DNA from 2 places in the Streptomyces sp. NA02950 genome. Region 1 is predicted to be linked to the other one. Evidence: riboswitches for the same ligand, from Rfam matches in the RefSeq annotation. Region 1 holds a riboswitch; the other holds the start of a gene.

What was found. Region 1 has a riboswitch for cobalamin ahead of HUT19_RS31155 (cobalamin biosynthesis protein). Riboswitches for the same ligand answer to the same signal wherever they lie in the genome.
Region 2: it holds a riboswitch for cobalamin, as region 1 does, so the genes downstream of both, HUT19_RS28690 (prenyltransferase/squalene oxidase repeat-containing protein) here and HUT19_RS31155 (cobalamin biosynthesis protein) in region 1, are expected to answer to the same signal.

Annotation. Positions count from the first base shown of each region.
Region 1 is NZ_CP054916.1:7,083,571-7,089,414, reverse strand. It holds gene HUT19_RS31165 (inorganic phosphate transporter) at 509-1,846, shown strand; gene HUT19_RS31160 (hypothetical protein) at 1,860-2,132, shown strand; cobalamin riboswitch at 2,337-2,489, shown strand; gene HUT19_RS31155 (cobalamin biosynthesis protein) at 2,646-3,659, shown strand; gene HUT19_RS31150 (cobyric acid synthase) at 3,656-5,188, shown strand; gene HUT19_RS31145 (putative cobaltochelatase) at 5,235-5,844, shown strand, end outside.
Region 2 is NZ_CP054916.1:6,530,659-6,536,502, reverse strand. It holds gene HUT19_RS28705 (aldehyde dehydrogenase) at 1-1,141, opposite strand, end outside; gene HUT19_RS28700 (glycosyltransferase) at 1,364-2,095, opposite strand; gene HUT19_RS28695 (MBL fold metallo-hydrolase) at 2,406-3,464, shown strand; cobalamin riboswitch at 3,541-3,672, shown strand; gene HUT19_RS28690 (prenyltransferase/squalene oxidase repeat-containing protein) at 3,842-5,104, shown strand; gene HUT19_RS28685 (SCO2322 family protein) at 5,314-5,844, shown strand, end outside.

The DNA of each region.
Region 1 (5,844 bases):
AGGTGAACGGCTGACGAGACGGAGGCGCCGGGCCCGCGGGCACGGATGAACGGCTGACGGGCCGGGGCCGCCGAGGCCGCGCGCGGCAGAGCGGCCTTGGGACCGCGCCGGGGCGGGCGACGGCGGAGCCGAGCGGCAGGCGACGGCCCGGCCGCCGGTGGCCGTAGGGCCCCGGCGGCGGACGGGGTCCCGCGCCCTCCCGCCGCCGGGGCCGAGGGCGCGGGCCCGGGTCCGGGTCCGTTTCGGCTCGGCACGATCGGGGGTCGTAGGGCGGTGTTCACCCGGGCGGGGGCGGGGGGCCGGGCGCGGGTGGGGCATGAGGGGCCGGAGGGGCTGGGTGTACGGTGCCCAAACTCCTTGTGGCGAGGGGGAATACGCCAGGTGGCCGGCCGATGCCGCACCCACCCAGCCACGTCATCCCGATGCCCGCCCTAGTTAACCTCTCGTTCACCCAGTTTCCTTACGTTCACCGTGCCACTACCGACCTTCGAACTGATTGACCGGGTGTATGGAACACATCACGCTTCTCATCGGGATCGTGATCATCACGGCCTTGGTGTTCGACTTCACGAACGGCTTCCACGACACAGCCAATGCCATGGCCACCACCATCTCCACGGGCGCACTCGGTCCCCGGGTGGCGGTGGCGATGTCGGCCGTACTCAATCTCGTCGGCGCCTTCCTCTCCGTGGAGGTCGCCAAGACCATCTCCGGAGGGATCCTCGACGAGGATTCCGGTATCCGGCCCGAAGTGATCTTCGCGGGTCTGGTCGGAGCGATCCTCTGGAACCTGGTGACCTGGCTCGCCGGGCTGCCGTCCAGCTCCTCGCACGCCCTCTTCGGCGGTCTGATCGGCGCCACCGTGGCCTCGGTCGGCTTCGAGGGGGTCAACGGGGACGCGATCGTCATGAAGGTCCTCATCCCGGCCGTCGCCGCTCCGCTGGTGGCGGGCATCGCCACACTGGCCGCGACCCGGCTCACCTACCGGCTCGGCCGCGACCGCGCCCCCGAGGACACCGCGAAGGGCTACCGCGCCGGGCAGATCGCCTCGGCCGCCCTGGTCTCCCTCGCCCACGGCACCAACGACGCGCAGAAGACGATGGGTGTGATCACCCTGGCGCTGGTGACCGGCGGTGTGATCGCGCCGGACTCCGACCCGCCGATGTGGGTCATCGTCTCGGCGGGTCTGGCCATCGCGCTCGGCACCTACCTGGGCGGCTGGCGGATCATCCGCACCATGGGGAAGGGCATCACCGACATCCAGCCGCCGCAGGGCTTCGCGGCCCAGACCGGCGCGGCGACCGTCATCCTCGCCTCCTCGCACATCGGCTTCGCGCTCTCCACCACCCAGGTCTGCTCCGGTGCCGTCATGGGCGCGGGCGTGGGCCGCAAGGGCGGTGTGGTGCGCTGGTCGACCGCGGGCCGCATGGTCATCGCCTGGGCGCTGACCCTTCCCGCCGCGGGTCTGATCGCGGCCGGGTCCGCGCTCCTGGCCGACCAGGGCAACTGGGGTGTCACGGCGGTGGCCGTGCTCGCCGTCGCGGGCTGCGCGGTCATCTGGGCGCTGTCCCGCCGCAAGCCGGTGGACGCCGCCAACGTCAACGAGGTCGGCACCACCGAGCCGGTGGGTGTGATCACCGCCGCCCTCCGGTCGGTCGCCCCGCCCCCGGTGGGTTCCGCCGCCGGATCGGACACGGGCATCGTCACCGGCCCCGACACCACGGCCGAGAGCACCACAGACGCCACGGACACCACGGACACCACCGACACCACGACCGAACAGCCGAAGGCCGTCGCCACGGCCGGCTCTGCCGCCTCCGCGGCGTCGAGCGGCACCAGCAGCTAAAGGGAGCAACGCAATGAGCATCGACTGGGCGGCACTCGGCCAGGTCTTCGGCGTCAGCCTCGCGGTGACGGTCGGAGTGGTGGGCGTCTTCACCATGGGCATCGTCGGCACGTCCCGCAAGGGGCTCCAGCCCGAGGGAGTGGCCGCAGCCACCGGCACCACCGCCGCCACCGGCACGGTCACGGCACAGGGCGGCTCGTCCGCACTCGCCCGCTCCGGCGCGTACGCCTGTTTCACGCTGTGCGCCGCGGTGGTGGCGTACGGCATCTATCTGATCGTCGCCTGAGGGCTCCTCGGCGCCTCTCGGCACCCCTGAACACAACGGCCGCCGGGCGGGAGACGCTGACCAGCGTGTCCCGCCCGGCGGCCGTCCGCCGTGCGCGCCGCGCGGGCTCATGTGGGCCTCGGCACACTCGTGCGTCGCAGGTCATGGGCGAGTTGACGGCCCTTCGCGGGGCATGGTGGACTTCCGGAGCCAAACGGCGGCAGCAGAGGAAGCCGGTGCGAATCCGGCGCGGTCCCGCCACTGTCACCGGGGAGCGCTCTCCCATCGCCTGCACGGGGTCACGGCTCGTCCGTACGGCTGGTCCGTACACGGAGCTGGAAGACCGGGAGAACCGCGGATCCGGGAGCCAGGAGACTCTCACCGCCGGTCACGTCGAGCCAGGGCGCGGACCCTGAGTGAGGACATACCGCCATGCCCGGCACCGCCACGCCACCCGTCCCACCGCTCCGCGGCCCCCTCGGCGGAGGTGTCACGCGGGGGCCCCTCGGCCGAGGCACGACGGCGGGCTGAGGGATGCGTGCCGATCACGCCTCGTTCGCGTGCGGCGCCGCTCTCGGCTTCCTCGGTGACCTCGCCACGGGCGACCCCCGGCGCGGCCATCCGGTGGCCGCGTTCGGGCGGGCCGCCCTGGCCGCCGAGCGCGGGCTGTGGCGCGACCACCGCGGCTACGGGGCCCTGCACACCGCACTGTGCGCGGGCGGCGCGGCCGCCGGTGCCGCGCTCCTGACGCGTGCCGTACGCGCCGTGGTCGGGCGCCGCCGCGCCGACATCGCCCTGACCGCCGCCGCCACCTGGGCCGTACTGGGCGGCACGACGCTGGGGCGCGAGGCCCGGGCCATCGGCGGCGCCCTGGCCGCCGGGGACGTCGAAACCGCCCGGGAGCGGCTGCCGCATCTGTGCGGACGCGACCCGCAGGCGCTGGACGCCCAAGCGATCGCCCGCGCGGTGGTGGAGTCGGTCGCGGAGAACACCTCCGACGCCGTCGTGGGCGCCCTGGTGTGGGGGGCCGTGGGCGGGGTGCCGGGGCTCGTCGCCTTCCGGGCCGTCAACACCCTGGACGCCATGGTGGGCCACAAGTCGCCGCGCTACCGGCGGTTCGGCTGGGCCGCGGCCCGGCTGGACGACGTCGCGGGCTGGCCCGGGGCGCGGCTGACGGCCGCCCTGGCGACCGTCGCGGGCCCCGACCCGCGCGGTGCCCTGCGGGCCTGGCGGCGGGACGGACAGCGCCATCCCAGCCCCAACGCGGGCCCGGTGGAGGCGTCGTTCGCGGGCGCGCTCGGGGTGCGGCTGGGCGGCACCCTCACGTACTCCGGCCGGGTCGAGCACCGGCCGGTGCTGGGCGGCGGCGGACGGCCGGTGCGCGGCGGCGACATCGACCGCGCGGTGCGGCTGTCGCGGCGGGTGGGCGCACTGGCCCTGGTGACCTCGGTGACGGCACGGCTGGTGGTGGGCAGGGTTCTGTCCGACAGGGGCGGGTTTCTGACCGGCAGAGGCGGGGCGCCGGGGAAGCGGAGAGGGAGCCGATGAGCGGAACAGGGGGCGGGCTGCTCGTCGCCGGGACGACCTCGGACGCGGGCAAGAGCGTGGTCACGGCGGGCATCTGCCGGTGGCTGACGCGCAAGGGTGTGAGCGTGGCGCCGTTCAAGGCGCAGAACATGTCGCTCAACTCCTTTGTCACCCGGGACGGGGCGGAGATCGGGCGGGCGCAGGCCATGCAGGCGGCGGCAGCGCGCGTGGAGCCGAGCGCGCTGATGAACCCCGTACTACTGAAGCCGGGAAGCGACCGCAGCAGCCAGGTGGTGCTGCTGGGCAGGCCGGTGGGCGAGATGAGCGCCCGCGGGTACCACGCCGAGCGGCGCGAAGGGCTGCTGGAGACGGTCACCGCGTGCCTGGAGGAGCTGCGGCGCACCCATGACGCGGTGATATGCGAGGGCGCGGGCAGCCCCGCCGAGATCAATCTGCGCCGCACCGACATCGTCAACCTGGGGCTGGCGCGGGCCGCCGGGATCCCGGCGGTGGTGGTCGGGGACATCGACCGCGGCGGGGTGTTCGCGTCGTTCTTCGGCACGACGGCACTGCTGTCCAAGGAGGACCAGCGCCATATCGCCGCCTATATGGTCAACAAGTTCCGCGGCGACGTGACCCTGCTGGAGCCCGGTCTGGAGATGCTGCGCGGGCTCACCGGGCGGCCGACGGTCGGGGTGCTGCCCTTCGCGCACGGCCTCGGCATCGACGAGGAGGACGGGCTGCGGGTGTCGCTGCGCGGCGCGGTGCGCGAGAGCGTCGTCGCGCCGCCCCATGGCGACGATGTACTGCGGGTCGCGGTGGCCGCCGTACCGCTGATGTCCAACTTCACCGATGTGGACGCGCTGGCCGCCGAACCCGGCGTGGTGGTGCGCTTCGTGGACCGTCCCGAGGAGCTGGCCGACGCAGACCTGGTGGTGGTGCCGGGCACCCGCGGCACGGTCCGGGCCCTGGAGTGGCTGCGCGAGCGCGGGCTCGGCCGGGCCCTGGTGCGGCGGGCCGCGGAGGGGCGGCCGGTGCTGGGCATCTGCGGCGGCTTCCAGGTGCTGGGCGGACGCATCGAGGACGAGGTCGAGTCGAAGGCCGGGACGGTCGAGGGCCTGGGGCTGCTGCCGGTGCGGGTGCGGTTCGCGGCGGAGAAGACCCTCGCCCGGCCGGTGGGCGAGGCCCTGGGCGAGCGGGTGGAGGGCTACGAGATCCACCACGGGGTCGCCGAACTGCTCGACGGCGGCGACGAACCCTTCCTCGACGGCTGCCGCGCGGGCTCGGTGTGGGGCACCCACTGGCACGGCTCGCTGGAGAGCGACGGCTTCCGGCGGGCCTTTCTGCGGCGGGTGGCCGACGCGGCGGGCCGGGCGTTCGTTCCCGCGCCCGACACCCGCTTCGGGGAGCTGCGCGAGGAGCAGCTCGACCGCCTGGGCGATCTGATCGAGGAGCACGCCGACACGGACGCGCTGCTGCGGCTGATCGAGGACGGCCTGCCGGACGGGCTGCCCTTCGTACCGCCGGGGGCGCCAGGAGGAACCACATGAGCATCCCGGACCGCGACCGCGTACGCACCGCTGGAGGTACCGCCGCATGACCACCGCCACCTACCCGTTCACCGCGGTCGTCGGGATGGCCGACATGCGGCTGGCCCTGCTGCTCAACGCGGTCTCCCCCGCCGTCGGCGGGGTGCTGGTGCGCGGTGAGAAGGGCACGGCGAAGTCCACGGCCGTCCGTGCCCTGGCCGCGCTGCTGCCGCCGGTCGAGGTGGTCTCGGGCTGCCGGTTCTCCTGCGACCCGGCCGCGCCCGACCCGCAGTGCCCGGACGGGCCGCACGAGCCGGGCACGGGCGCCGTCCGGCCCGCGCGGATGGTCGAACTGCCCGTCGGCGCCGCCGAGGACCGGCTGGTGGGCGCGCTGGACATCGAGCGGGCGCTGTCGGACGGGGTCAAGGCGTTCGAGCCGGGGCTGCTGGCCGACTCGCACCGCGGGGTGCTGTACGTCGACGAGGTCAACCTGCTCCACGACCATCTGATCGACCTGCTGCTCGACGCGGCCGCCATGGGCGCCTCCTATGTGGAGCGCGAGGGCGTGTCCGTCCGGCATGCCGCACGCTTCCTCCTGGTGGGCACCATGAACCCCGAAGAGGGCGAGCTGCGGCCGCAGTTGCTGGACAGGTTCGGGCTGACGGTCGAGGTCACCG
Region 2 (5,844 bases), 550 kb from region 1:
GCATGGTGTTGGTGACATCGCCGAAGAGCGTGGGTTCCACGTACCAGCCGGTGTCCCGCCCGGCCGGACGTCCGCCGCCGGTCAGCACCTTGGCGCCCTCGCGCTGTCCTCGCGCGATGTAGTCCAGCGACCGCTGCCGCTGCCGCCGGGTGACCAGCGGGCCGACCTGGGTGGCGGGGTCCAGGGGATCACCGACGACCAGGGCGGAGGCAGCGGCGGTGAGGCGTTCGGCGATCTCGTCGTAGCGGCCGCGCGGGGCGAGGATCCGGGTCTGGGCCACACACGCCTGACCGTTGTTCATCCAGGCGTTGGGGACGATCCCGGCGACCGCCGCGTCCAGATCGGCGTCCGGCAGGATGACGGCCGCCGACTTGCCGCCCAACTCCAGTGTCACCCGGGTCAGATGGCGTGAGGCGACCTCCATCACCCGCTTGCCCGCCGCCACCGATCCGGTGAACGACACCTTGTCCACGCCCGGATGCCCGACCAGGTACTCACTGACCTCCCGGTCCGCCGGAAGGATGGACACCACCCCCTCGGGCACCCCCGCCCCGGTCAGGATCTCCGCCAGCACATAGGAGTCCAGCGGGGTTTCCGGCGAGGGCTTGAGGACCACCGTGCACCCCGCCAGCAGCGCCGGGGCCAGTTTGGCCGCCGCCACGAACTGCGGGACGTTCCACGGCACCACGGCCGCGACCACCCCGACCGGCTCACGCCGCACCAGCAGCGGTCCGAGACAGCCGTCCCGCCGCTCCTCGTGGACGGCGCCGCGCGCGACGGTGAGCGCGGCGTCCCACACCATCATCGCGCCGAGCGCCTGGGCCGGCACGCTCCAGGAGTACGGGGAGCCGTTCTGGGCGCTGATGATCCGGGCCAGCTCCTCGTGGCGCATCGCGATGGCGTCCTTGATCCGGGTCACCACGGCGATCCGCTCGTCCGGGCTCATCCGGGGCCACGGCCCCTCGTCGAAGGCCGTGCGCGCCGCCGCCACCGCCCGGTCCACATCCGCCCGCGCCGCGTGCGGCACCCGCCCGATGACCCGCTCGGTGTGCGGCGAGACGACCTCGATGGTCTCCGTGCCCGCCGGATCGACCTGCACCCCGCCGATGAAGAGCTGTCCGTACTCGATGAGGTCGCCCATCGCTGATGCCTCCCGCCCAGGAACACCCTCGCGCACGAATACCTGACGCAGCATCAGAACTGATACCAGCTCTCGACACACGAGGCCAGCCTCGTGACGGAACGGGCGCCGGCCAGCGCCTGGGGCGCTGCTGGAGCTCTCCTCATGGCGCCTGGACCGTCCCCGGGCCGCCGCGCGTTTCGCCAGCCGGCGCGGCGACACGGCTCCGCCGGCTCAGAGATCTCACGACCATGCCCAGCCGGCCTCCCGCATTGCACGGGCCCGCCGTATGCCCGCTTCCGTTCGCGTGGTCGCCTCCGCCGGGTCCCAGTAACGATCCGCCGCGGTGGTCTGGTCGGGGTGTTTCCGGTAAAGGATGCTCGGTTCCGCGATGAACTCGCCGGGGGCTACCACTTCCGCGGCGAGCAGCAGGGCCACCCCTTCGGCTCCGGTCAGTGCGGGCCAGCCTCCGAGCGCAAGAACAAGAGGACGGCGCGCGGCGAAGGTTGTCGTCTGCACGGACAGACGACGTTCCACCACCTCGTCGAAGAACCTGCCGGGCTGGACCGGGCCGCCCGGAGGGTCGTTCGGCCCCGGTGAGGTGTGACCGTCTTCATGGAGGTCAAGGCACGCGGAAACACACCACGGAACTCGCTCCAATGCCTCGATGTCACGCTCGAGGGCTCCCGGCAACAATACGTCGTCGGCGTCCAGCGTCCGGATCAACTCTCCTGTCGCACGTGCGAGAGCGTGTGTCCGCGCCACCGCCACCCGCCCTCGCAGTCCGGATTCGACCGAAATCCTGGGATCCTCGGGAAGGATGCCGGCGGTGATTCCGGGGTGACCGTCCTCCTGGACGCACCATTGCCATTCCCAGCCGCCCGGAAGCTTCTGCTCGCGCAGGGATTCGTAAGTCTCGTCAATGTAATGATGGCCGCCGTTGTATACAGAGGTGATGACGCTGATCGTGGGCATGGGGCACTTCCTCTCCAAAAGGCCGGCGACGCGACCGTAAGAGATCACGATAACCAGCAATCACCAAAGAGGAGTCGGCGCAAGAAATCTGAAATGCCATCACTTTCTTTTCGGGAGGCGTGACCGATGCCGACGCGGCCGGAGAGACCGAGCCGCACGCGATGTCCGGGCGGGCCGGTGACGCGGCCGATCAATGACGGCCACTCGATGGCCGGTCGGCGCTGATCCGCCGCGGAGCGTCACACGAGAAATCTGACGGCTATTCAGTTCCGGTTTATAGTGGGCAATAGCCGATGACAGGGGGACGCGGATGACGGCGCGGACGACCGGAGCGGTGCGGGTGACCGACCACGGCGGCGGGGTCTGGAGCATCCCGGTGCCCATCCCCGACAACCCCCTCGGCCACACCCTGGTCCACCTCCTGGACACCGACCGCGGCCCGGTCCTCATCGACACCGGCTGGGACGACCCGACCGCCTGGGACACCCTCACCGCCGGGCTGGAGGCGTGCGGCACCTCCGTCACCGGCCTCCACGGCGTCCTCATCACCCACCACCACCCCGACCACCACGGGCTCTCCGCCCGGGTGCGGGAGGCGTCCGGCGCATGGATCGCCATGCACCCCGCCGACGCCACGCTCGTCCGCCGCACCCGCGACGCCGAGCCCGCCCGCCGGCTCGACTACCTCGCCGGAAAGCTGGCCGCGGCCGGAGCCCCCGAGGACCATCTGGCACCGCTGCACACCGCCCGCGCCGCCGGCCGCACCGGCACCTTCCCCGGGCAGCGGGCCGCCCTCCCCGACCGCGAGATCGCCCCCGGCGCCCTCCTCGGCCTGCCCGGCCGCCGGCTGCGCGCCGTCTGGACCCCGGGCCACACCCCCGGCCATGTCTGTCTGCACCTGGAGGAGCGGCACCCCGCGAACGCGCCCGGCCACGGCCGCCTCTTCTCCGGCGACCATCTGCTGCCCGGGATCAGCCCGCACATCGGCCTCTACGAGGACCCCGAGGACACCACCGTCACCGACCCCCTCGGGGACTACCTCGCCTCCCTCGAACGCGTCGCCGCCCTCGGCCCGGCCGAGGTGCTCCCCGCCCACCAGCACCCCTTCACCGACGCCCCGGCCCGGGTGCGCGCCCTCCGCCACCACCACGAGCAGCGCCTCACCGGCCTCCTCGCCCTGCTCACCACCCCGCTCACCCCCTGGCGGCTCGCCGAGGCCATGGAGTGGAACCGCCCCTGGGCCGAAATCCCCTACGCCTCCCGCAACATCGCCGTCTCGGAGGCCGAGGCCCATCTGCGCCATCTGGTCACCCGGGGCCGGGCCGAACCCGTCCCCGGCACCGACCCGGTCACCTACCGGGCCGTCTGAGCCCGCCGTTCCCGGAGCGCCCGATTCCGGACAGCCCGGAGAATCGGGGGCCGACCGGGCGGTTAAGGTATGCGGGAAAACTTCATCCGCGTCCGCTCGGGGGAAGCCGGTGGGAATCCGGCGCTGACCCGCAACCGTGACCGTGCGGCGCCGCCCCGTGCGCGCGCCGTGCCCAGCCGGAGTACCTGGCGGACGCACCGCAGGCTCCCGCCGCCGGACCACCGGCGGCGGCACCGTCGAGGTATGCGGAGCTGAGCCCGGTGCCGACGCGTCGCGGAGTCTCCGCGCGTGGCGGGTCCGCCGTGCGCGGCCACGCGTACGCCCGCCGTCCCCCACGTCGCCCGTCGCAGCGACTCTGACCGAGAGGCACCACAGCCATGATCGTACGCCGCAGCGTCGCGGCTCTGGCCGTCTCCGCCGCCCTGTGCGCGGCCGTCGCCCCCGCGGCCTCCGCCGATGGCAAGCCCGCCCCGAAGGCGTCCGGCTCCGCGCTGCCCAAGGGGCTCTACGGCGCCGAGGACCCCAAGTTCGACGGGGTGTGGCGGCAGTCGCTGGCGCTGCTCGCTCAGGACGCGGTGGACGTCACCCCGGCGAAGTCGGCGGTCGACTGGCTGGCCGGGCAGCAGTGCGAGGACGGCGGCTTCGCCGCGTACCGGGCCGACCCCGCCAAGGCGTGCGACCCGAAGAAGGGCGAGTTCAGCGACGCCACCGCCGCCGCCGTCCAGGCGCTGGCCGCGGTGGGCGGGCGCGCGAAGGCCGTCGAGAAGGGCATCGGCTGGCTGAAGCGGAACCAGAACGGGGACGGCGGCTGGGGCATGAACCCCGGCGGCCCCAGCGACGCCAACTCCACCTCGGCCGCCATCGGCGCCTTCGCCGCCACGAGTGTGGACCCGGCCGAGGTCACCTCCGCCGAGAGCGGCAAGACCCCGTACGACGCGCTGCTCGGCCTCCAGTTGGGGTGCGACGCCAAGGCGGACGAGCGCGGGGCGTTCGCATACCAGAAGGACAAGGGCGAACCGGCCGCCAACGACCTGGCCACCGCGAGCGCCGCGCTGGCCGTACGGGGCAGCGGCTTCGTCCCGGACACCGAGGGCAGGGCGAACAACGGCAAGCCCAAGCCGCCGGCCTGCGGGAGCGGCGCCGAGGACCGCACCCCGGAGCAGGCCGCCGAGGGCGCCGCCGCGTACCTCTCGACGACCATGGCCGGACACGGCGGCCACCTGCTGTCCGCCATGCCCGGCGCCAAGAACCAGCCCGACGTCGGCGGCACCGCGGACGCGATCGTGGCGCTCTCCGCGGGCGGCCACCGCGCGGCCGCGGCCAAGCCGCTGGCCTGGCTCCGGAGCAAGGACGGCGGCGCGGCGGCCTGGGCCAAGGGCAACCCGGGCGCGCTGGCCAAGCTGGTGCTCGCGGCCCACGCCGCCGGGGCCGACCCGCGCGACTTCGGCGGCACCGACCTCGTTCAGCGGCTCAACGCCACCGGCCCGAAGCCGCAGGCCGCGTCGGGCCCGGAGGCGTCCGCCAAGAGCAAGGACGAGAAGGACGACAGCAACAGCGTCTGGTGGATCGTGGGCATCTGCGCGGTGGCCGGTATGGGCATCGGCTTCCTGCTCAGCGGCCGGAAGAAGCAGCGGGTCTGATGCGGACAGCGCCCTGCGCCGCCCCGCCCTTCCGCGCCCGGTGGGCCGCCCGGCCCCTCCGGCGGCCCGCCGCATGGGCCGAGGCTCCCCGCGACGCGGGGCCGTCAGCCGCGCGGGACGAGGCGGGCGCCCTCCCGTGCGCCGAGCGCGAAGTGGCCCGCCCCGCCGGGCGCGGGCCGTGGCGGACCGGAAAGGTACGGCGGGCGGGGGTGTCGCGCCTGGCCTCCGCCGTGGTGGCCGTCCTGGCCGGGCTGCTGGTGCCGGTGGTCGGGGCGGCTCCGGCGCAGGCCGGGTCGGGTTATCGCTACTGGTCGTTCTGGGAGCGCGAGGCCGACGCCACGAACTGGACGTACGCCACCCAGGGGCCCTCGGTGGCACGGCCCGGCGACGGCGACACGATCGGCTTCCGGTTCGCCGTCAGCGAGGACTCCCGGAACGCCGTCCAGCCGCGCGGCACCGCCGACTTCAACAGCATCTGCGCCGACACCCCGGCCAAGGACGGCAGCAAGCGGATCGCGGTGATCATCGACTTCGGCACGGCCGAGGACGCGCCCGGCGGTGACACCCCGCCCAAGAAGGCCCGTACCCACTGCGCCCGGATCGATGAGCGGGCCACCGCCGGGGAGGTGCTGGCCGCCGTCGCGAAGCCGCTGCGCTACAACTCCGCCGCGCTGCTGTGCGCCATCGCCGGATACCCGTCCTCGGGCTGCGGCGAGAAGACCGGCTCAAGCGGTGCGGGC